DNA from 3 places in the Limosilactobacillus fermentum genome. Region 2 is predicted to be linked to each of the others. Evidence: riboswitches for the same ligand, from Rfam matches in the RefSeq annotation. Region 2 holds a riboswitch; each other region holds the start of a gene.
The links. A riboswitch is a leader RNA that binds a small molecule or an ion and turns the genes downstream of it on or off. The one in region 2 is predicted to bind thiamine pyrophosphate.
Positions count from the first base shown of each region.

Region 1 (7,423 bases), 750 kb from region 2:
GTATTATGTATCGTCGTAATCGTGGCCCAGAACCTGAGTGCCTTTGCCAAGTTGGATTGGTCCAACATTGCCATCACTTACATGGCGGTGCCGATCTACATTGTTTTGTACCTGTACTACAAGCTTCGTTACGGCTCTAAGATGATTAAGCCGACTGACGCCGATCTTTCCCGGTCGACCAAGGGGGAAAGCTACGAGCCAACCGAAGATAAGTAAGTTAAGACCGAAAACCAAGGGGCGTTGTATTTTCAACCACCCTTGGTTTTTTCTTTTCAAAAATGACCGCGGGGGTGTTAGAATAGTCCTTGTGTCTTTTGAAACGGAACGAATAAGTGAGGTTTAACGGATGATTGTATTAGCCGGAACGATTGGGGCGGGGAAGACGAGCCTGACGCAGATGCTCGCCGACCACCTGGGAAGTAAGCCGTTTTTTGAATCGGTCGATGACAACCCGATCTTGCCCCTCTTTTACAAAGACCCGCAAAAGTACGGGTTCTTGTTGCAGATTTACTTTTTAAACAGGCGCCTAGACGAAATCAAGGATTCCTTTGATAACGATTTGAACGTGTTGGACCGGTCAATCTTTGAAGACGCCCTGATGTTTAAGATGAACGCTGACTTGGGACGGGCTACCCACACGGAAGCTGATATCTACACCTCCTTGTTGGGGAACATGATGGAAGAGTTACCAGATCAGGCCCACCAAAAGGCGCCCAACCTTTTGATCCACATCCGGGTCTCCTTTGAAACGATGCTCAACCGGATCAAGCAACGCGGGCGGTCCTTTGAACAAATCGAAAACGACCCGAGCCTCTACCAGTACTACAAGACGCTCAACCAGCGTTACCAATCCTGGTACGAGGCATACGATAAGAGCCCGAAGATGATGATCGATGGCGACCAGTACGACTTTGTGGCGGATCCGCAGGCGGCCAAGGTCGTCTTGGAACAAATCGATTCAAAACTTTCTGCATTAAATTTAAAGTAATGATTGACAGTTTGACTGACATCGCCTATACTATAGAAGTTGTCAGTTAACATGGAGGATTAGCTCAGTTGGGAGAGCGTCTGCCTTACAAGCAGAGGGTCACAGGTTCGAGCCCTGTATCCTCCATTTTATTAGGGCGTCCGAGGGGATCGTCCTTTTATTTTCGACGTTTGTCATGCGGATATGGCGGAACTGGCAGACGCGCAAGATTTAGGTTCTTGTGTCTTTATGACGTGGAGGTTCGAGTCCTCTTATCCGCATTGACCAACCAACTTAATTATTTTAAAAAAGTAATTGACAAAGTTGGTCTAGAAGAGTAACATATATAAACGTTGAAAGGCAAGTAATTGCCAATCACCCCGAAAATTGCGGAAGTAGTTCAGTGGTAGAACATCACCTTGCCATGGTGGGGGTCGCGGGTTCGAATCCCGTCTTCCGCTTTTTCTTACGCACCCATAGCGCAATTGGATAGAGTGTCTGACTACGAATCAGAAGGTTGAAGGTTCGACTCCTTCTGGGTGCATACCTCGGGAATTAGCTCAGCTTGGTAGAGCGCTTCGTTCGGGACGAAGAGGTCGCAGGTTCGAATCCTGTATTCCCGATCGTTATTCCCAAAAGGCGCCGTTGAGGTTATCCTCAGCGGCGTCTTTTTGTGTTGAAATTAGTGGTTAACCCAAAACGTCATGATTATAATAGCGGTAACGCTTACAGTAATTGAAAACGAAAGGATGGTGCCATTATGACGGGACGTTTAACGGGTAAGGTCGCTATTGTAACCGGGGCTGGTTCCGGAATGGGGAAGGCGATCAGCCAACTCTTTGCTAAGGAAGGGGCCAAGGTGTTCTTAGCAGACATCAACGCCCAAGGGATCGAAGAAGTTAAGCAAGCGATTGAACAGGCGGGTGGCTAAGCCGCTGCTAAGGTGACCAACGTTGTGAAGCAAGAAGACGTTGACGGGGTGATTGACTTTGCCACCCAGACCTTTGGCCAATTGGACATCTTGGTCAACAACGCGGGGATCATGGATAATTTCACCCCAGTCGGGAACCTAACCGACGCAGAATATGAGCGGGTAATGGCCATTAACTTGACTGGCCCCGTTAAGCTATGTCGGGCGGCCATTCAGGTGATGGAAAACAAGAAACCGGCGGGGTCATCATTAATAACGCCTCAGTCGGTGGCCTCTTCGGGACCCGGGGTGGGGCGGCTTACACCATGGCTAAACACGCTTTGGTGGGGTTGACTAAAAACATCGCCGGGACGTACGGACGTTTTGGTAAGGTGCGGGCCAACGCCATTGCGCCAGGTGGGGTGGCTACCAACATCCAAACCACGATTACAGCACCGGACCCACTGGGGATGCAAGCCCTGCAGGCCACTGGTGAGACCCCAATTGGTCAACCGGGACAAATTGCCAACTTAGCCCTCTTCTTGGCCTCAGACGAAGCAAGTTTTATCAACGGCGACATCGTCAAGGCCGATGGGGGTTGGACGGTTAACTAACTGCATCAAAAAAGACCGGCTGGTAATCACAGCCGGTCTTTTTGATGCAGTTAACGGATTAGTGGGCTAACAGGGCGAAGTAGGCAATCACGATCACCCCGAGGATGATCCGGTACCACCCAAAGGCCTTGAAGTCCTTGGTCTTGATGTAATTTAACAAGAAACGGATCGAGGCGTAGGCCACCACGAAGGAAACGATCACCCCAACGGCCAAGATGAGGCCTTGGTTGCCGGCCAGGGTCCCGCCGTGGGCGAAGAACTTGTACAACTTCAACAGGGAGGCCCCGAACATGGTCGGGATCGCCAAGAAGAAGGAGAATTCGGCGGCCACGTAGCGTGAAGTCCCAATGAGGATCGCCCCTAGGATCGTAGCTCCCGACCGCGACGTTCCGGGGATCAAGGAGAGGATCTGGAAGCACCCGATCAGAATGGCCACCTTGTAAGGTAGGGTGTTGAGGCTGTCAAAGCGGGGCCGTAGGTTTTGGTTGTGGTTTTCGATTACGATGAACAAGACCCCGTAAACGATCAGGGCGATCGAAACCACCAGCCAGTTCATGAGGTGGGCGTCCATCCAGTCGTTGAGCGGTAAGCCGATGATCACCGAAGGAATCACGGCGATGATCACCTTTTTCCACAGGGTCCAGGTTTGGGACCGTTCCAAGCGGGACTTTTTCGGTGACCAGGGGTTGAGTTTGTGGAAGTACAAGACCACCACCGCCATGATGGCCCCAAGTTGGATCACGACGTTGAACATGTCGATAAACTTCTTGGGTTCGTTGAGCTTAATAAACTCATCGACAAGGACCAGGTGACCGGTCGAACTGATCGGTAAAAATTCGGTGATTCCTTCAACGATTCCTAAGATCACGGCTTTCAGTATTTCAAGCACAGCATATCCTCCTTGCGCCCCGACTACTTTAAAGGGGCTCCGCAAATTTATTCAGCTACCATTATAGCAAGGGGAAGAGGAGCTATGGTCAGTCTTTGGTAAAGTTCTTGTAAATTTTGGTCCCCGGTAATTCAAACTGCCCCTTTTCTTTTGGGCGGAAGTGTGGTTGACTTAGGGTAACGTAAATATCAGAATCTGTCTGGGGTGCTATTGATTTAGCTGAGAAATACCCATTGAACCTGATCTAGTTAATACTAGCGGAGGAAGATAGTTGAATCAACGGAATTTCCCCGCCATTCCAGCTCTTCTGCCCCCGGACAGAAGGGCTTTTTTTGGAGTGAAAACCATGAAGCATCTCACACTCAAAGACATTATCTTCATCATGTTGATCGCCCTAATATTTGGGGCGCTCTTTGTCGGAACAGACGTCATTTACGCCCCGCTTTACCTCGTGATCGGTCCCTTTGCCAACGAGGTCTTATTTGGCCTTTGGATCATGGCCGGACCACTAGCAATTGCCATTCTCCGGCTCCCGGGGACGGCCGTGATTGGGAGGTGTTAGCCGCCGTGGCCGGGAGTGAACTGGGCTTTTTAACCCTGCGCTACAAGAACTGGGGCTGGCCGGCGCTGATTTCATCGGCCTTTTGGGTCACGGTGGTGTCCTTTGCCTACGAAATCTTTAAGCAGGGTTACATTCACTTAGCTCTACCGATGATTCTCGCCCTGTTTTGCACCCGGCTCGTTTCCGACCTTTTGTTTGGGGCCGTCTTAGTCCACTACGTTGTCCGCCTCTTGGTCAGGGCGCACGCCATTCAACCAGCCTAACTAAAGGGGGAGCAACTAATGGAGCCAAAGCAAACGCAGATTAAAAAGTTGGTGTTGACCGCCCTGTTTGTCGCCATTGCTACCTACGGGGGGAGTCTCTTTTCCTTTCCGATCGGGATCGCTAAGTGCGCACCGGTCCAAAGCCTGGTCAACGTCTTGAGTGGGATCATCCTGGGTCCCTGGTGGGCACTTGGTCAAGCCTTGGCAACTTCAATCCTACGGAACCTGCTGGGAACCGGGACGGTCTTTGCTTTCCCGGGTAGCATGATCGGCGCCTTCTTGGCCGGTTGGTTATACCAGAAGTTCAAAAAACCGGTCCTGGCCGTCCTCGGGGAGGTGGTCGGAACCGGCTTGGTGGGCGCCCTAGTGGCGGTCCCGCTGGCAATGCTTTTATTCGGTAAGGGTGGTTTAATGTTATTTATCCCAAGCTTTTCGGCTAGTGCGGTCGTTGGCGCCGCACTGGCCTACGTCTTGGTACGGGCGCTATGGCCAGTCATTTCCTGGGAAATAGAGCGGGGCTAAAGGTCGATTAACTGACGGAACTGGTCCGGCGGGGTTTGCTGCTTAAGTTTTAGGTACTGTTCGTGAATGTCTGGTTGGACGACGTTGGTCCCCTCCATAAAGTGGACGGCTTCGGTCCCGGCCTGTAGAGACGTTTTGTAGTACCACTTTTTGAAGCGCAAGAAATCGAGTTGTTCTTGCAATTCGGCCACCTTAGCTTCGATGACCGTTTCTTCTTGGTCTAGGTAATCGTAGCGTTCGGCAAGGGTTTGATCCCCTTGCATACATAAGTTGATAAAGCCCGCGATGTCTTTAACCGGGACACCACTCTTCTTGAGGCAGTTAATGACCTTCAAGAAGTTAAAGTCGTTATCCATGAAGGCCCGGCGCCCATTCTGGTCCCGTTTGACAAAGGGGAGGAGGCCGTTTTTGAAAGCGGGCAAGGAAACACGTTCTTTTAAGGACGTGATGAATTGCCTTTTTTTGTGCCCTTAGGGCACATGATCGAACCGTAATGTAATATAATTATTGGTATGAAAGATACAAAAAGAATTACATATGGTAGAACGTCAGTCTACAATCTTAATTATCATTTAATTTGGGGAACTAAATATCGTAATAAAGTGTTGAAAGGACACGTAGAAGAAGTCTTGAAGCAATCATTATATGATATAGCTTCAAAATATGGATTTACGATTGCTCATATGGAGATTGGTAAAGATGACCATATCCACTTACTAGTGAGCGCTCCGCCAAAACTGTCTGTAACTAACATCATGCGCTGGCTTAAAGGCATTTCTGCACGGCACCTCTTCCGAGAATGTCCAGAACTACAAACTAGCTACTGGAAAAAGCAAGGTCGTCACCTATGGTCACCAAGTTATTATGTTGAAAGCATTGGGAGCGTTAATGAACAAGCAGTAGCCAAGTATATTGATGATCAACGCAAAAAGGAGGTGAAATTAGAATGACCAAATTAATTAAAGGGGTCAAGCTACGCTTGTACCCTAACAAGCAACAACAAGCTCAACTATGGCAAATGTTCGGCAATGACCGTAGAGTGTGGAATCTCATGCTAGATATGGCTAAGCAACGCTATCAAAACAATCCTAGCAGTCATTTTGTAAATGAATATGGAATGAATTACTTGCTTAAACAGTTGAAACAAGAATATCCCTATCTTAAAGACAGCGATGCGACTAGTTTCCTTGTGGTGAACCATAATCTAGTCCAAGCTTTTAAGATGCTGTTTAAACATCGTGGTGGCTATCCACGCTTTAAAAGCAGGCACGCCGCCAAACAGTCATATACTGGTCGGTCGGTCTGCACAGTGATTGCCAAGAGAAGAATGAAGCTACCTAAGTTAGGAAGCATTCGAACTAGTAAGACCTCTCAAGCTGTAAATGGCAAAATTAAGCGTTATACCGTCAGCTATGGTCCAACTGGTCGCTACTACTTATCTTTGCAGGTCGAGACTGTTGCTCCAGAAGCATTGCCAAAAACAGGCAAGACCGTTGGCCTGGATGTTGGGATCGCTGACTTAGCGATTAGTTCTGACGGTGAAAAGTTTGGTACTTTCAATGCTAAGTGGTTGGAAAAGCAAGCCACAAAGTGGCAAAGCAAGTATAGTCGCCGAAAATATCAAGCAACCGTAGCTGTTCGCCAATGGAACCATAATCATAAAGACGTAAAAATGGATCTCAATGATTATCAGAATTGGCAACGGGCTCAAAAACAAAAGGCTCGCTACCAACAACGGATAGCGAACCAACGTCAAGATTACTTACACAAACTAACAACAGCCTTAGTTAAAAAATACGATGTGATTGTCATTGAAGATTTGAAAGCCAAGAATCTACAAAAGAATCACCATTTAGCTAAAGCTATTGCGAATGCCAGTTGGTACCAATTTAGAACCATGCTGGAATACAAGTGTGATTGGTACGGTAAACAGTTAATTACTGTTAATCCTAATTACACCAGTCAGATCTGTAGCACGTGTGGTTACCATAGTGGGAAGAAACCACTTGAAATTAGAGAATGGACTTGTCCTAAATGTGGTACTCATCACGATCGAGATATTAATGCGGCAGTTAATATACTCCATAGAGGATTAAAAGCCGTTGGCTAGGGACTAGCCGTGGTAAAAGAACGGAGTTCTGTAAGTTAGGTATTCTGAATACAGAAGCAACATCCTAAATACTACTTCGTGTTCCCAGAAGCTCGGTCATTTATGGCCGAGTAGTTCACGACTAACTACAACCTAACGATCTTAGACATTGCCAAGGTGACGATTGGCGACCACGTGATGATTGGCCCCAACGTTGATATCTATACGGTTAACCATCCCCTTGATAAAGAGGGGCGCCGCCATTATCACGCCACGGCCTTACCGGTGACGATCGGCAACGACGTTTGGATCGGCGGGAAAGCAACGATCTTGCCGGGGGTGACGATTGGTGATAACGTGGTGGTGGCCGCGGGTGCGGTGGTAACTAAAGACGTCCCCGCTAACACAATTGTGGCCGGGGTGCCGGCCCGGGTGATCAAAGAGCTTCCAGAATAGTGGTATCATAGATCCAAAAAGGAGTGCCTAAAATGGACCTAACTGCTAAGTACCAAGCAATTAATCAACGGGGCACGGAACTATTGCTGGCGGGGGGCGACATTGATCCCTGGTTAAGTGACCGGGCAGCCGATCGCCGGCGGGGGTTAAG
Region 1 is NZ_CP040910.1:1,614,444-1,621,866, reverse strand. It holds gene FG166_RS08245 (amino acid permease) at 1-216, shown strand, start outside; gene FG166_RS08240 (deoxynucleoside kinase) at 347-988, shown strand; tRNA gene FG166_RS08235 (tRNA-Val) at 1,042-1,114, shown strand; tRNA gene FG166_RS08230 (tRNA-Leu) at 1,166-1,248, shown strand; tRNA gene FG166_RS08225 (tRNA-Gly) at 1,357-1,428, shown strand; tRNA gene FG166_RS08220 (tRNA-Arg) at 1,438-1,511, shown strand; tRNA gene FG166_RS08215 (tRNA-Pro) at 1,517-1,590, shown strand; partial or broken gene FG166_RS08205 (SDR family oxidoreductase) at 1,728-2,491, shown strand; gene FG166_RS08195 (undecaprenyl-diphosphate phosphatase) at 2,550-3,380, opposite strand; TPP riboswitch at 3,571-3,663, shown strand; gene FG166_RS09680 (ECF transporter S component) at 3,727-3,942, shown strand; gene FG166_RS09675 (ABC transporter permease) at 3,948-4,205, shown strand; gene thiW (energy coupling factor transporter S component ThiW) at 4,224-4,727, shown strand; gene FG166_RS08180 (MerR family transcriptional regulator) at 4,724-5,149, opposite strand; gene tnpA (IS200/IS605 family transposase) at 5,240-5,677, shown strand; gene FG166_RS08170 (RNA-guided endonuclease TnpB family protein) at 5,674-6,837, shown strand; partial or broken gene FG166_RS09705 (DapH/DapD/GlmU-related protein) at 6,952-7,272, shown strand; gene FG166_RS08160 (2'-5' RNA ligase family protein) at 7,305-7,423, shown strand, end outside.
Region 1: it holds a riboswitch for thiamine pyrophosphate, as region 2 does, so the genes downstream of both, FG166_RS09680 (ECF transporter S component) here and thiM (hydroxyethylthiazole kinase) in region 2, are expected to answer to the same signal.

Region 2 (7,423 bases):
GAAGAATACCACCAGGACTTCTATAAAAAGGATCCCTTCCGGATGATGATCGAAGAAGCCGGCGGCCGCCAGAAGTTTATCGATCAGCACTGGAAAGGAGTGAGTGGCAAATAACCTCCTCGGCAGGTCGTATTGACTAAGCTAGGACGAATGGTTGATGCGGTACGCATCGTTCTTCGTCCGTACTTAGACACTAGACCTGCGGTTATTTGCCACGTTATCTGTCTAATATTCGGGAAAACAACGAGCAGCTGGGTAAAGCAGAATTTTCCCAGTCTCGATTGTTAGCCATCCATAACTTATTAAATTTCAGCTTGACAGGTTAGGCTGGGTTCAGTATGATACCTTTAAAATCAAATTAAAGAAAAGTTAGAAAGATGAGTAAACCGGGAGGGGTGCCCAGAGAGTCAGCGCTTGGTGAAAGCTGAACTCCCTGAACGGTTGAAGATGGTCTTTGTGCAATGCCGGGGTGAGCCAGTGGTGAGCCCCGACCGGGTTAACGCCCGTTATCACCGTTACGGCTTGTTGGAGCCGGTTGAGGGTCCCCGCGGGGACCGAAAATGGGTGGTAACACGTTGATCAACGTCCCATGAGGTAGTAATGCCTCATGGGACGTTTTCTTTTGGACTTTTCGAGGAGGATATCTTATGCAAAAACGTTATCGCAAATGGTTGTGGCTAGTCTTAGCCCTGTTAGTCGTGCTCGGGGGGATTGGCGGCTTAGTGCACCAGCGCCTGGCCAGCACTAGTCACAAGACGGTCAAGGTTGGCCTGGTGGGGACCGACTCACTGCCGGTTTGGAAGAACGTGGCCAGCCGGTTGAAAAAAGACGGAATCACCCTTAAGTTTGTGATCTTTAACGACTACGTCCAACCAGACGTCGCCCTAAAGGATGGCAAGATCGATCTGCACTCCTGCCTGACCCGCTACTACTTTGAGTCCTACAACAAGAAGGAAAACGCTCACCTGGTATCGATTGGGAACACCGTGATCTCACCGCTGGGCCTGTACTCCAAGAATTACAAGTCGATTAAGGACTTACCAGACGGGGCGACGATTGCGATTCCAAACGAGCCAACCACCCTCGGGCGCGGGCTCAACCTCTTGCAATCGGCGGGCTTAATCAAGGTCAAAAAAGACAGCGGCATCAAGCCGTCGTTAAACGACATCACTTCCAACCCGCATAACTTTAAGTTTAAAGAGGTCGACCCAGCCACGGCGGCCCGGGCTTTGGATTCGGTCGACGCTTCGATCATCAACGGGAACTACGCCGAAGCGGCTAACCTAACCCCGAAGAAGGATGCGATTTACCTGGAACCGGTCAACAAGTCAACCAAGCCGTACGTTAACATCATCGCGACCCAGGAAAAGAACAAGGATAACGCCACCTACAAGAAGATCGTGGCGGCCTACCAAACCGAGGCCACTAAGAAGGTCATCGATAAGACTTACAAGGGTTCGCAAATCGCGGCCTGGCCACAATTCGGTAAGAACTAAGGAGGAAGAAACATGGCGAGTGAAACAGCAATTTTTGCCGGCGGGTGTTTTTGGTGCATGGTCCAACCCTTCGACACCTACCCGGGAATTAAAAAGGTCGAATCGGGCTACACCGGCGGCCACGTGGTTAACCCCACTTACGAGCAGGTTAAGGCCGGGGGAACCGGGCACACCGAGGCGGTCCGGATCACCTTTGACCCCAGCGTGGTTTCTTATGCGGACCTGGTGGAAATCTACTGGCAACAAACCGACCCGACCGACGCCTTTGGCCAGTTCCAAGACCGCGGCGATAACTACCGGCCGGTGATCTTCGTCAAGGATGAAGAACAGCGCGCCATCGCCCAGGCCTCCAAGGATGCCCTAGCCAACAGCGGCCGCTTCACTGACCCGATCGTGACCACGATTGAAGACGCAAAGCCCTTCTACGTGGCCGAGAATTACCACCAGGACTTTTACAAGAAGGACCCGGAACGGATGAAGCTAGAGAAGGCTGGTGGGCGTAAGCAGTTTATTGAGGATAATTGGAAAAAGTGAGTGCGACCCAACCATAAAGCAGGCTGTGGGGTAAGGATAGGGCACGGGTTAGCGCCCTCGACGGTGTTCTGTGGCCAGACTTAGCCACTAGGCCTACGGCTGGGGAGTACGTTATGGGTGAGTGCGACCAACCTTCTCGACGGGTGGTATGTAAGTTCAATATCTAGAAAGTAGAAAGTAGCCCGCTATTCGGATGACGACTGGTGGGCTGTTTTTGGGGCTCTTACACCTATCGAACTTAACCTTCCAAAGCGTCGACGCCACCATGCAACAAGTCTTTTACGCCCTTATCTTAGGGCTCGCCTTATCCTTCATTCGCATTCTGACCAACGGGTTATGGGTCGGGATCTTGCTTCACTCCTTGATCGACTTTCAGCCGACGATTGCGACCGGGGGCTCCGCGGCCACTAACTGGGGGTCCTTGCTACTGATCTTCTTGCCGCTGTTTGTGATCAGTTTGCTCTGGCTGTGGTTTGCTGATCGGTTATTGCTCAAAAAGAAGGGTGAGACACCGTTTTCATAAAAAAGCGCCCGGAAGAAAAACGAACAGAAAGCGGAAAATGATCCATTTTCGTTCCGGTTCAATGTTATAATGTAGCCACTAGAAAGGAATGGTGATTGAGGTGTCAAGTCAAGAATGGTTTCAAAAGATTGCCCACTTGCTCGAACTGGTAGCGTTAGTGGCCGTCGGGCTCCTGGGGTTGGCGTTGATCGTCCAACTGGGGATGGAATTGTTGGCGGTCGTCAAGTTGGCGCTCGCCCCGGTTTCCGACCCCGGCTTTTACGACTTCTTGAACGAAGTAACCTCCTTTTTCATCATCTTCGAGTTCATCGTGATGGTGATCGAAGCCCTGCGCAACCACGGCCACATCTCAATTACGATGCTGATGGGGCTGGGGTTAACCGCCCTCTTGCGGCACCTCTTGGCCGCTAGCAACTCCAACGGCATCGAAACGATGGTCGAAGTGGTGGCGATTGTCTTGCTGACGGTGGGACTGGCGATTTACCGCCGCTTTGTCCACGATCCAGACGAAAATTTTGAGAAGAGAATTTGATCCGGAGGCTTAATATGACACAATACGTTCAAGCTTTAACCATCGCCGGGCACGATTCCGACGGCAGTGCCGGGATGCCGGCCGACCTGCACGCATTCTTTATCGACGGGGTTTACGGCCAAGGGCTGCTGACCGCCGCCGTGTCGGGGAATTCCTACGGGATCACCCAGCAACAAATCATGCCGACCAGCTTCATTAAGGAACAGTTTAAGGTCCTCGCCGACGACTTTGCCATCAAGGCGGCCAAGACCGGGATGTTAGCCAACGATGACGTGATCAACGCCGTCGCCGATTCTTATGACGAAGCTAAGTTCGGCCCGCTGGTGGTCGACCCGGTCATCATTACCAAGCACGGGGTGATGCTCCTGGAACAATCGGCCTACGAGCTCTTCCGCGAGCGGATTATCCCGCTGGCCACCGTCATCACGCCCAACTTCTACGAGGCCCAAAAGCTGACCGAGTTGGAATTAAAGGATGACGATCAGGTCCAAGAAGCGGCCGCCAAGCTCCACGCCCTGGGCGCCAAGAACGTCGTCATTAAGGGCCAACACATCGAGGGGCAAACGACCCCGGTCCGTGACTTCGTGTCACTAGCGGACGGCAAGACCTTCTGGCTGGAAGAAGAGTACGTACCCACCGACCGGGTCAACGGGACCGGCGACACCTTCTCGGCGATTATCGCCGCCGAACTGGCCAAGGGACACTCGGTTGAAGCCGGGGTGCGCCTGGCCAAGAAGGTCGTCCACGAGGCGATCGCCAACGAAATTGAGGTCGGCCACCAGTTTGGCCCGATCAACCACTGGGCCGGTCAAGAAGCGGCCAACTAACCAAAGCTAATGAATAAAGGCTCCCAGTCGTTCACCAGAACGGCCGGGAGCCTTTTGCTGTTTAATACAGTTCCAAAATCTTCTTCACGGTGCCGGCGACGTCATCTGCCCCCAGTACCATCGAGATCATCGACAACCCGGCGCAGCCACTGGTCAAAGTGGTGCCGGCGTTGTCCAGGCTAATGCCGCCGATCGCGACGACCGGGTGGGTGGATTGTTCAACGAAGTCGGCGAGACCGTCCACACCCAGGGCGCTGCCGGCGTCGTCCTTAGAAATCGTCGGGAAGACCGGGCCGGTGCCGATGTAATCGACGTTCAGCTGGTTGGCGTGGGCGACTTGGGCCGCCGTGTTGCAGGAGTAGCCGACCATTAGCTGGTCACCGACCGCAGCTAAGACCTCTTCGATCCGCTGGTCCTTTTGGCCGACGTGGATGCCGTCTGCCTTGATGGCGGCCGCCAGCTCTAGGTCGTCGTCGACAAAGAGCGGTACGCCGTACTTGGTCGCCAGCTCCCGGACTTGCTGACCCAGCGCCAGGGTTTCCGCCTTTGAAAGGGTGCTGGTCCCTTTTTCGCGGTACTGAAAGGCGGTGATCCCGGCTTGCATCGCTGCTTCGACCTTGGTCAAAAACTCATCCGGGTCGTGGTGGGTGTCTTGGCTGCCGCCGATCAGGTAGCAGCGCAGCATTTCATTTTTAAATAACATGGCTTTTCTCCCTAGCTATTGGCTAGTTTTCAAATGTTAGACAGAAAACGTGGCAAATAACCGCAGCCCTAGTGCCTAAGTACGACCGCAGAACGGTGCGTAAGCGCACCAACCTCCGGTCTAGCTTAGTCATACGGCCTGCTGGTTAGGTTATTTGCCACTCTCTATAATGCCCAGTGATTCAGTGGGCCGTGGCCGTGGCCAACCTGGATCGTGTCGCGAATCGTCGCTTCTACGTAACCTTTAGCGGTCCGGATCGCCTGTTCTAACCCGACGCCCTTGGCTAGTTCGGCCGTGATGCAGGCCGAAATCGTGTCGCCGGTCCCGTGAGTTTGAACGGTGTCGATCCGTGGTGAGGTCATCCAAAAGCTGGTGCCGTCCTCCATCAAGACGAAGTCGCTGGCCGCTTGGTCGCCGCCAAGGTGGCCACCCTTGACCAGGACGTTTTTGGGACCCAGCTTTTGCAGGGCCTGGCCGATTTTAACCATATCAGCGGGGCGCTCCGCCTTTAACCCGGTTAGGGCCTCGGCTTCTGGCAGGTTGGGGGTGACCAAGGTCGCCAGCGGCAAGAGTTCCTCTTTGACGGTGGTAATCGCCTCGTCGGCCAATAGCTTGGCGCCGCCCTTAGCTATCATGACCGGGTCGACGGTCAGGGGGCCAAAGTCGTACTGCTTTAAGTTGCGCACGACCGCCTGAACGGTGGGTACGTCGGCCAGCATGCCCGTTTTAGCCGCCCGAATCTTGAAGTCGTCAGCCAAAGAGGCGAACTGGGCGTCGATTATTTCAGTCGGCAAAGCGAGGGCGTCCTGGACACCGAGGGTATTTTGGGCGGTCACCGCCACCACCACCGTCGTCGCGAAGACGTGGCGCATCTGAATCGTCTTTAGGTCGGCTTGCATGCCGGCGCCACCCCCGGAATCGGAGCCGGCGATCGTCAGGGCCTGGGGAAATTCGTTAGTCATTTTAAGCTTCCTTTCCAAATGCTTATTGCCAAGAGGCGAGCTGCTGATCGGTGACGGCGTCGAGGTTGTTTAACAGTCCCGGGTACCAGTTGCCCGGTCGCTGGTCTTCGACGGCTTGGCCGCAGAGGGTGAAGGTGGTCACGGCGTCAACGGCCGCGTCAAAGGCGTCGTCGTTAGTGGCCAAGAAGGCGCCGATCAAACTCGAAAGCATGTCGCCGGTCCCAACGTGGGTCTTAAAGGCCGGGGAACCGTACGGCAAGCGGGCCAGGCGGGTGCCGTCAGTGACGATGTCGACTTCGCCGGATAAGACGATCACCGAGCCGAGCTTTTTGGCCGCCAGCCGGGCCACCTTCTCGAGGTCGGCGTTGCCCTCGCCGGCGTCAATCCCGTGGCTTTGCCATTCGACCCCGGCTAAGGTGGCGATTTCACCGGCGTTGCCGCGGATGACGGTGAAGTGGTACTGGTGGAGCAGTTCGGTGACCACCCGGAGCCGGTACATGGTGGCGCCGCAAGCGACCGGGTCCAAGACGGTCGGCTTGTGGTACTTCTTGGCCGCTTCCATTACCGCCTCCATTTCGCCGCGCTGGTGGGGGTTGAGCGTTCCCAGGTTGATGGCGGCGGCTTGGGCGATGTTGACCATGTCGTCGGCTTCCTCCGGCGTTTGCGACATCATCGGCGAGGCGCCCAGGGCGTTGAGACCGTTGGCGACGTCGGCGGGGGTAACGTTATTGGCGACGGTCAAGACGATCGGGTTGGTTCCCTTGATGGTTGCGATTGCGTTTTGCATGCTTTTCTCCTTAATTTAAGTGAGTGGTCACCAACCAATTTAGCAGGCCGTATGACTAAGCTAGGGAAAATGGTTAGCGCCTTGGCGGTGTTCTTTGCCCGTACTTAGACACTAGGCCTGCGGTTGGTGAGCACGTTAGCGACAAAAGAAAAGGCCACCGGGGGGAATCCCGGTGGCCCATTTCGCCGACCGTTGCTTCCCTCCGCGAGTCCAAACTCCCAGGTTCAAAGGGTCCGCCAATTGGCGTCTCAGTCGGTGGTCCGACACCCCTAGCAACTATTACCCCTCCATTATAGCGGGGATCAGTCAGAAAACATAGTGCATTCTTAACTTTGAACTAAGCTATAATTATTTATGGTCAAAGCATGCGCTGCACCCTTATAATATTGCTGAAAATTGAAAGTGGAGTTGATAAAATGCACAAGCGATTGATGACGAAACCGGGGTGGGACCGGTGACCGGGGCCCGGCGAGTGAGCCGCGGGCTGGCCTGGATCCTGGTTGCCTGCCTGGTGGGGGGCCTGGTGTCTAACTTTACCTTCTCGCAAAACTGGGTCACCTCCCTAATCTTGGTGCCGCTAACCCTACTGGGCTGGTGGGGCCTGCCTAAGCTAGCCCCCGTAATTGACCGGGTGACCAACCGCCAAGTCACCCTGCTCGTTGGGGTCGGCATGGCGGTAATGGTGCTCTTGCAGATGGCGGTCTTAAAGTGGTTGCCAGTGACGGTTTACCACGACCCGCTCCGGGTCCTCGACCAGGCGACCCGGATGGCGGTCGGCCACACCAGCTGGAAGATTACCTACTTCTGGCGCTACCCGCAAAATGTGCCGATCGCCTACCTCCTGTCGCGCTGGCTCAAGCTGACGATGGAAATGGGGATGGGCGTCAACCGCGGCGTCCACCTCTTGTCGATGCTGATGCTGGACGGGATGGTCCTGCTCGGCATCGACACCGCCTGGCGGGTCAGCAAGAAAAAGCACCTCGTCTTGGGCATCTTAGCCTTCGGGGTCCTGACCCCCTTTGCCTACACCTACTACCTGCAGGTCTTTTACACCGACCT
Region 2 is NZ_CP040910.1:861,488-868,910, forward strand. It holds gene msrA (peptide-methionine (S)-S-oxide reductase MsrA) at 1-114, shown strand, start outside; gene FG166_RS04295 (MetQ/NlpA family ABC transporter substrate-binding protein) at 648-1,496, shown strand; gene msrA (peptide-methionine (S)-S-oxide reductase MsrA) at 1,509-2,030, shown strand; gene FG166_RS04305 (CPBP family glutamic-type intramembrane protease) at 2,224-2,553, shown strand; gene psiE (phosphate-starvation-inducible protein PsiE) at 2,654-3,085, shown strand; gene thiD (bifunctional hydroxymethylpyrimidine kinase/phosphomethylpyrimidine kinase) at 3,100-3,912, shown strand; gene thiE (thiamine phosphate synthase) at 3,974-4,615, opposite strand; gene thiD (bifunctional hydroxymethylpyrimidine kinase/phosphomethylpyrimidine kinase) at 4,780-5,577, opposite strand; gene thiM (hydroxyethylthiazole kinase) at 5,600-6,364, opposite strand; TPP riboswitch at 6,545-6,645, opposite strand; gene FG166_RS04335 (membrane protein) at 6,819-7,423, shown strand, end outside.

Region 3 (7,423 bases), 940 kb from region 2:
GACCTTATCAACTTCGAGTGGTCGCTCTTCGTCAGCGCGCATCTTCTTGAGGTTCAAGGTGACCGATTGATCGGCGTTGACGGTTAAGTCCTTGGGCAGGTACGGGGTCAACTTTTCAATCGTTGAGGCCTCCAGTTGGGCAACGGTGTGTTCAAGGGCCCGGAAAGCATCGCGGCGGTGAACCAGGTAAACTTGCTCAGCCACGTCTTCTAGCATCAAGGCCATGTCGATGGCGGCGTCCCCACCACCGAGGACGGCAACGCGTTGGTCCTTAAAGTCTTCCTTGTGGTTGGCAAAGTAGCGTACCTGTTTGCCCTCCAGTTCTTCGGCGCCGGGCAGGGCCAGCTTGCGGGGACTAAAGGCGCCGTTACCCATCGCAATTACAATCGACTTGGAGGTCGACGTCCGCTTGGCGCTGTGAATGGTGAAGGAGCCGTCATCTTCTTTGACCACGTCGGTGACCTTTTCGCCCAGGAATTGATCGACCGGCGCCACTTCGATTTGGGCTGCTAGGTCATCCGCCAGTTCCTGGCCAGTGACCCCAGCCTTACCGGCCACGTCCCAAACCCGCTTTTCCGGGTAGAGGGCGGCGGGTTGGCCCCCCAGTTGGGGCAGTGCTTCGATTAGTTGGGCCTTTAGCTGGTGTAGGCCGCAGTAAAAGGCGGCGAACATCCCGGCCGGACCCCCACCAATAATCGTCACGTCATAGCGTTCTTCCATCGTTTCTTCCTCCTCGTTTTGGTTACCCTGCCGATTATACCACGCCCGCTTTTCTGAACAATTATTATGAATGTTCGGACTTTCTTGATTTTAATTTGTATTTATCCGGTGATTCAAGTATCATTGAAAGCGAAATCACAATCCTAAATTATACGTTACGGAGGGTTTTATAATGGCACAAAAGAAAATGATTTTGGACCTGGACACCGGGGTCGATGACGCACTAGCAATTGCTTACGCGGTTGCTGCACCCGACGTTGATTTGATCGGGATTATTTCTTCTTACGGAAACAACCTGCTCGACGTCTGCGCTAAAAACAGCCTTAAGTTGCTAGAACTGCTCGGTCAGACCGATGTTCCGGTTTACAAGGGTTTACCTCACTCCAGCACCAGCGATCATTTCGATGTGATGCAAGTTTCCAAGGACATCCACGGTGACAACGGAATTGGTGACGTTGACCTGCCAGAACCAAAGCGGGCCTTAGAAGAAATGTCTGGGGTCGACTTCTACATTGAAGCCGCCCACCAATACGGCCAAGACCTGATCATCATTCCAACCGGCCCGATGACCAACCTGGCCGCCGCCCTGGAAAAGGACCCCGAGATTGCCCACTTGATCGGCAACGTTACCTTCATGGGTGGGGCCCTGACCGTTGAAGGGAACGTGACCGACGTGGCCGAAGCCAACATCAACCAAGATGCTAAGGCAGCCGACGTGGTCTTACGAAGCGACCTACCACTGACGATGGTTGGCTTGGACGTCACTTTGCGGACCCTCTTAACTAAGAAGGAAACCCAACAGTGGCGCGAACTGGGCACCAAGTCCGGGATTGCCTTTGCTGACATCACCGACTTTTACATCGATGCCTACTACAACTTAGACATCGACAAGAACGGTTGCGCCCTGCACGACCCACTGGCCGTCGGGGTCTCCTTAGACCCAACCTTTGTGACCACGATTTCCCTGTTCATGAAGGTAATCTACGACGAAAACAACTACGGCCGTACGATTGGGGATAAGGACCGCTTAAACGACCCGAACCCGAATACCAAGGTGGCCGTCGACGTCGACAAGGAGCGCTACTTAGCCACCTTCATGGACCTGTTGACCAACTTGTTTAAGGAACACTAATAGGAAGTGCGGAACAACCTTCTCGACGGGCCATGGGCTAAGCCAGGAAGTGAGCGAAATAATGCTCACTTCCTTTTTCTTTTGTCCTCCACACCACTCTCCGTTGTCTTACGATGTTACCCGTTTTCGTCACGCCACGTTCCGTGGTCTTAGTCTTTTGGTAACTTTTCCACCGCTTTTCCACTTTTCCCCAAGGGGTTGTGGATAATTACGGACTTATCCCCAAGATATGGGTAGCCCTTTTTCCAACCTAGTCAGAGCACTCCCGTTTTTTAACAAGGCGTGGCGCCACGAACCGTCCTAAGCAGGCGATCGGTAAGAATTTTCTTGCCCCCACTACCAAAAACAGGTATGATGGTCTTAAATCATATCTTGTCTGGGGTGCCATTGGCTGATAAATACCCATTGAACCTGCTTTGGTTAGGACCAACGAAGGGAACGACAGGTAATCACCGTCAAAAATCAGCCACCCCATGTCCCGGGGTGGCTTTTTCTTTGGGCAAGGAATGGTAAAAATTTTTGGAGGAATGTTTCTCATAAATAAATCACGTTTCGGATTGCGCGACGTCATCTTACTTGCCCTAATCGGGATCATCTTCGGGGTGATCTACTTTGCCGGCGACTTTGTTTACAACGCCGTTACCTTAGCCCTGACGCCAATCGGCCTGGGGGCGGCCGGCAACGACTTTACAATGGGCCTGTGGTGCATGGCCGGACCATTAGCCGGTTTCATGCTCAAGCGCCCGGGATCCGCCTTTTTGGGCGAATTTCTCGGGGCGGCCGGGGAAATGTTTTTAGGCGGCCAATGGGGGGCTTCGAACCTGATTTCCGGGGCGGTCCAAGGGGTTGCTTCTGAACTCGGGTTCACCCTAGTTGGCTACCGGATGTACAACTGGCTGACGATCCTGTCAACGACGGCCACCACCACCATCCTAACCTTTGCCTGGGACTGGTTCCGTAACGGTTACAGCCACTTCGCCCTGCCGATCCTCTTAGCCTGCTTTGCGATTCGCTTCATCTCGATGTTTCTTTTCTGCGGGGTCTTGGTCAAGTTGATCACTAACCTCTTGGAACGCGCCCACGTCATCCCGCAAGCCCAGGCCTAACCCATGGAATACCGTATCCAGCACCTAAACTTTGCCTACCAAGAGGAACCGGTTTTAGTCGACCTAAACCTAACCCTGCCGGCCGGGGAGCTCTACCTCTTTTCCGGCCCTTCTGGTAGTGGAAAATCGACCCTCTTGAGCATTATGGCCGGCCTCTTACCCCGGTACGGAGGGACCTTAACCGGCGAGGTAAGTGGGGTCGAACCGGGCACGGCTTCCTTGATGTTTCAGGACCCGAGCCTCCAGTTTGCCCTCGACACCCCGCGCCACGAGGTTGAGTTTGCCCTGGAAAACCTGGCGCTTCCGGCCAACCAGATCCCGGCCAAGGTGGAACAAGCGCTGAAGTTTTGCCAGGCCGACCACCTAGCCGACCGGCGCTTAGTAACCCTGTCCGGTGGTGAACAACAGCTCGTCGCCCTTGCGATCACCGTGGCCATGGATAGCCAGTTGATCCTCCTGGACGAACCCTTCGCCTCCCTCGATCATGACCACCGGACCCAATTGTTGGCCCGCTTAGTGGAGCTTAAAAACCAGGGCAAGACCGTTATCATCGCCGACCACGACTTACAGGGCTACCGCCAGTACCAGCCGACCGTGATCGCCTTTGAAAAGGGGCGCTGTCGCTTATTACAAGGCGAAGAGGCAACGGAGCGCTTTGATCAAGCCGAGCAACTAGCTAAACCACTCCCAGCTTACTTGCCAACTGAAGGGACCACGCCCCTCTTTTCCCTGGCCGACTTAAAACTAATTACGAACGGTGCAACACTGTTAACCATCGACCAGCTAGGCCTCTTTAAAGACCGGGTCACCCTGCTAACCGGGGAATCCGGTAGCGGCAAAACCACCCTCTTTCGGGCCCTGACCAAGCTACGCCCCTACCTAGGTTCGGTTACCTACCAGGGCCAAGAAATCAAACAGGCCAAGGCGGCCCCGTACGCCCGCCAAGTCGGCCTCGTCTTTCAGCGCGCCTCTGACCAGTACCTCAACGTGACGGTCAAAGAAGAACTGGAGCTTAGCCAACAACAGGGGCAAAACCCCTACTTTACCCCGGAACGGGTCCAAGCTACCCTGAAAAAACTGGGGCTGACCGGGATGGACGAACGGGTCGTTTACTCGCTTTCCGGCGGCCAGCAAAAAAAGCTCCAACTGCTGTTGATGCTAATGATGGGTCAACCGGTCTTACTCCTGGACGAACCCTTCGCCGGCCTCGACAGTAAGTCGATTGAAGTGGTGTGGGAGCTGATCGACGCGAGCCGCCAAGTTTGGCCGCAAACGCTGATCATCATCAGCCACCAGCTAGCCGGGCTGGCCAACCACATCGATTACCGCCTCCACTTAGCCGACCACCACTTAACTTACCAAGGGGAGGTGCACCATGAATCCTAGTCTGCAACTGCTGTTGGTTCTCCTAATTTCCTTTGAGGTCTCCTTTACCAGCCGCTTAACGGCCAACCTGGTCTTCTTAGTGATTGCCATTTTCGTCTTATTGGCCCACCGCCTTCACTGGCGCCAGTGGCTGCGGCTGCTGGCTGGCCCCTTCTTACCGGCCCTGGCCCTCTTTGTGACGATCGTTTTCTATAGCCCCGGCCACGACTGGCACTTTGGCTTCGTCTTAGTCAGCCGGATCTACCTCTACGTAATGCTAGGGGCGACGGTGACCTTTACCACCACCCCGCTCAAATTGGCCCAGTCCCTGGAACAAACCGCCCACCTGCCGGCTAAGTTTGCTTACGGGACCTTGTCGGCGGTCAACCTCTTGCCTAAGATCAAGCAAGAAGTCATCCAAATCCGGGCGGCCGCTTTAATGCGCGGCGTCACCCTCCACCTGTGGTCACCCACCCTGTACTTCAAGGCGATCCTGGTGGCGATTAACTGGTCCGACCAGCTGGCCCAAGCGATCGAATCGCACGGCTTTGTCGAAGGTAAACAACGCACCTTCGCCCACCCCATCGCCGTTCACTGGTACGACTGGGCGCTCCTCGGCGGCGGAATTATAATTTTACAGGTGCTCTTAATTGCCTTTCCCTAGGCTTTTCGGTATGCTAAAAGAAAAGTTTTGGGGGAGGAGATTTGATGAACGAGCAGACCTTAACAAACCGAATCGTGGGGGGCTTAAGCTACCTGGCAGTCCTTTTCTTGCCAGTCTTATTTCCGCTGATCGTTTGGATCGTGGCCCGGCAAGATAACCCGCCGTTGGCCCACCATGGTAAGGTCGCCTTTTGGACTCAACTGGCGCCCTTCTTAGTCGTCATAGTCTTGCTAGTGGTCGTCGCCATCTTAAACGCAGTCGGGATTAGCGCCAGCCACCATACCATCACCGGGGGCGCCGCCTGGTTAAACATCCTCTGGGTGGTTGCCCTACTCGTCGGTAGTGCCGCCCTCTTTGCTTATAACATTGTCATGGCCGTCCTCGTCTTCTTAGGTCGGCGTTAACTTTTTGCGTTGTTACAAATAATGCGGAAGCCACCCACCCTTGCTTAGCACCCTTGCTTAGAAGGGAGTTGTTTCCGCCCATTTTTAGAAAGGATGATAATTCTTGTCGACGATTTTTGGGATCTTAATGCTCCTAATTGCCGTGGTGGCCGCCAACGTCTTACACCTCTTGTGGCCCCGGCTGCCACTGGCCATCTACCGAATTTTAGCCGGGATTGTCTTGGCCCTGATTCCCGTTCAATCCCACACCTTTGAACTAGATCCCAAAACCTTCCTCTTGTTAATCATTGCCCCCCTACTCTTTAACGACGGGCAGGGAACCTCCCCACGCGAACTATCGCGTAACCTCAAACAAACGCTATCAATGGCGGTCACCTTAGTTGTCTTCTCGGTACTGGTGGTAGGGACTGGCTTGCACTTAGCGATGGCGGAGACCTTCTCCTTACCGCTAGCCTTCATGTTGGGGGCAATCATCACCCCCACCGATGCGGTCGCCGTCAAGTCACTATCGGCAACGGTGGCGATGCCCAGAAACGTCAACCGGACCTTAGAGCACGAAGCCCTTTTTAACGATGCGTCCGGCCTGGTCTTGTTCGGCCTGGCCACCTCCACCCTGTCATCGGGGCACTTTTCCTTAGGGCAGGGGATCTTCACCTTCCTCTACGTCTTCTTAGGCGGGATCATCTTTGGGGCGCTGATCGGTTTCCTAGCCATCCAATTGCGGACAACCTTGATGCGGACCCACGTTGATATCGGGCGAATTGTGATCCCGATCAACCTGATGACTCCAATCGTCACCTACTGGTTTGCCGAGGAACTCCACTTATCCGGGATCCTGGCCGTGGTGGCCGCTGGGATCGTCCACGCCCTCTTGTACACCCGCTTGCGGTTGACCTCGGCTAAGGTCCAAATTGCCTCCACCACGATCTGGTCGATGGTCGCTGACATTTTAAACGGGCTGGTCTTCGTCTTCTTGGGGGTCACCTTGCCCAGCGTGCTCGGTAACACTTCCCTAGCGCGCCTAGCCAAGATTTTCGTGGTCGCCATTGCCCTCTACTTAGTAATGGGGGCGCTACGCTACTTCTGGAGCCAACTCAAGTTCGTTGACCTCCACTCTAAGAAAAAGCAGCGCCAAAAGGACAGTTTCCTACTCTCCCTTGGCGGAATCCACGGGACGATCACTTTAGCGATGGCCTTTTCAATCCCCCACACCATCAACGGCCAACCCCTAGCGGCCCGCAACACGATAATTTTGATCGCCGCCCTCGTGATCATCATCAGCATCACGGTCGGGGCGCTCGCCTTTCCACGCATCCTACCGGCCAAAAAGAAGAGTTACCGGCAAAGCGAGTTCCAATATCAACTTAACAAGACCGTCCACTACGCCATCGACCAACTCGCCAATGAACCGGGCGGGGCGGCCGAAAAAGCGGTGGTCTTAAACGTGTTATCCAGCCAAAGCACCCTAACCTTTAAGACCAACCAGGCCCGCTTCCAAAGGATTTATGACCGGGCCCACGAGGTCGAACTCGCCGCGATCACCAAGCTCAGTGAAGAAGGCAAGGTGACCGACAAGATCGCCCGCCTGTACGTCGGGTTGATCTCACGGGAACTGGCTAGCCACGGGGACGGGCTGATCAACTTCTGTCGGGGGATTTACTACCGGATCAAGTGGCACCGGGTCCGCCACCGGGTTTCGCACATAACCCCGGCCCAAACCGCCTACTTCAAGCGCGAGGTCGCCCCGATCCAGCAACAGGTCGCCCGCGTCTTTGACCTGATCTACCCCCAAGTCATCGCCTACCTGAATGACATCCAGACCCCCGCCAACACCCACGAGGTGACGATGGTCCGGCGCTCCTATTTCAACCGCCAGCGTTTCTTCCGCCAGCACGAGCACCTCGACGGCGAGCAAATCGACATCCTCTTCGTGGCGGCCTTCCAATTTGAACATTCCTACATCCAGCAGGCGGCCGCCAAAGGTACGATTTCGGTTGAACTGGCCAACGCCCTTAACGAACACATCTCCACC
Region 3 is NZ_CP040910.1:1,809,212-1,816,634, forward strand. It holds gene FG166_RS09100 (NAD(P)/FAD-dependent oxidoreductase) at 1-720, opposite strand, end outside; gene FG166_RS09105 (nucleoside hydrolase) at 893-1,852, shown strand; TPP riboswitch at 2,220-2,309, shown strand; gene FG166_RS09110 (ECF transporter S component) at 2,380-2,958, shown strand; gene FG166_RS09115 (ATP-binding cassette domain-containing protein) at 2,962-4,344, shown strand; gene FG166_RS09120 (energy-coupling factor transporter transmembrane component T family protein) at 4,334-4,987, shown strand; gene FG166_RS09125 (magnetosome magnetite crystal formation protein family) at 5,032-5,391, shown strand; gene FG166_RS09130 (cation:proton antiporter) at 5,495-7,423, shown strand, end outside.
Region 3: it holds a riboswitch for thiamine pyrophosphate, as region 2 does, so the genes downstream of both, FG166_RS09110 (ECF transporter S component) here and thiM (hydroxyethylthiazole kinase) in region 2, are expected to answer to the same signal.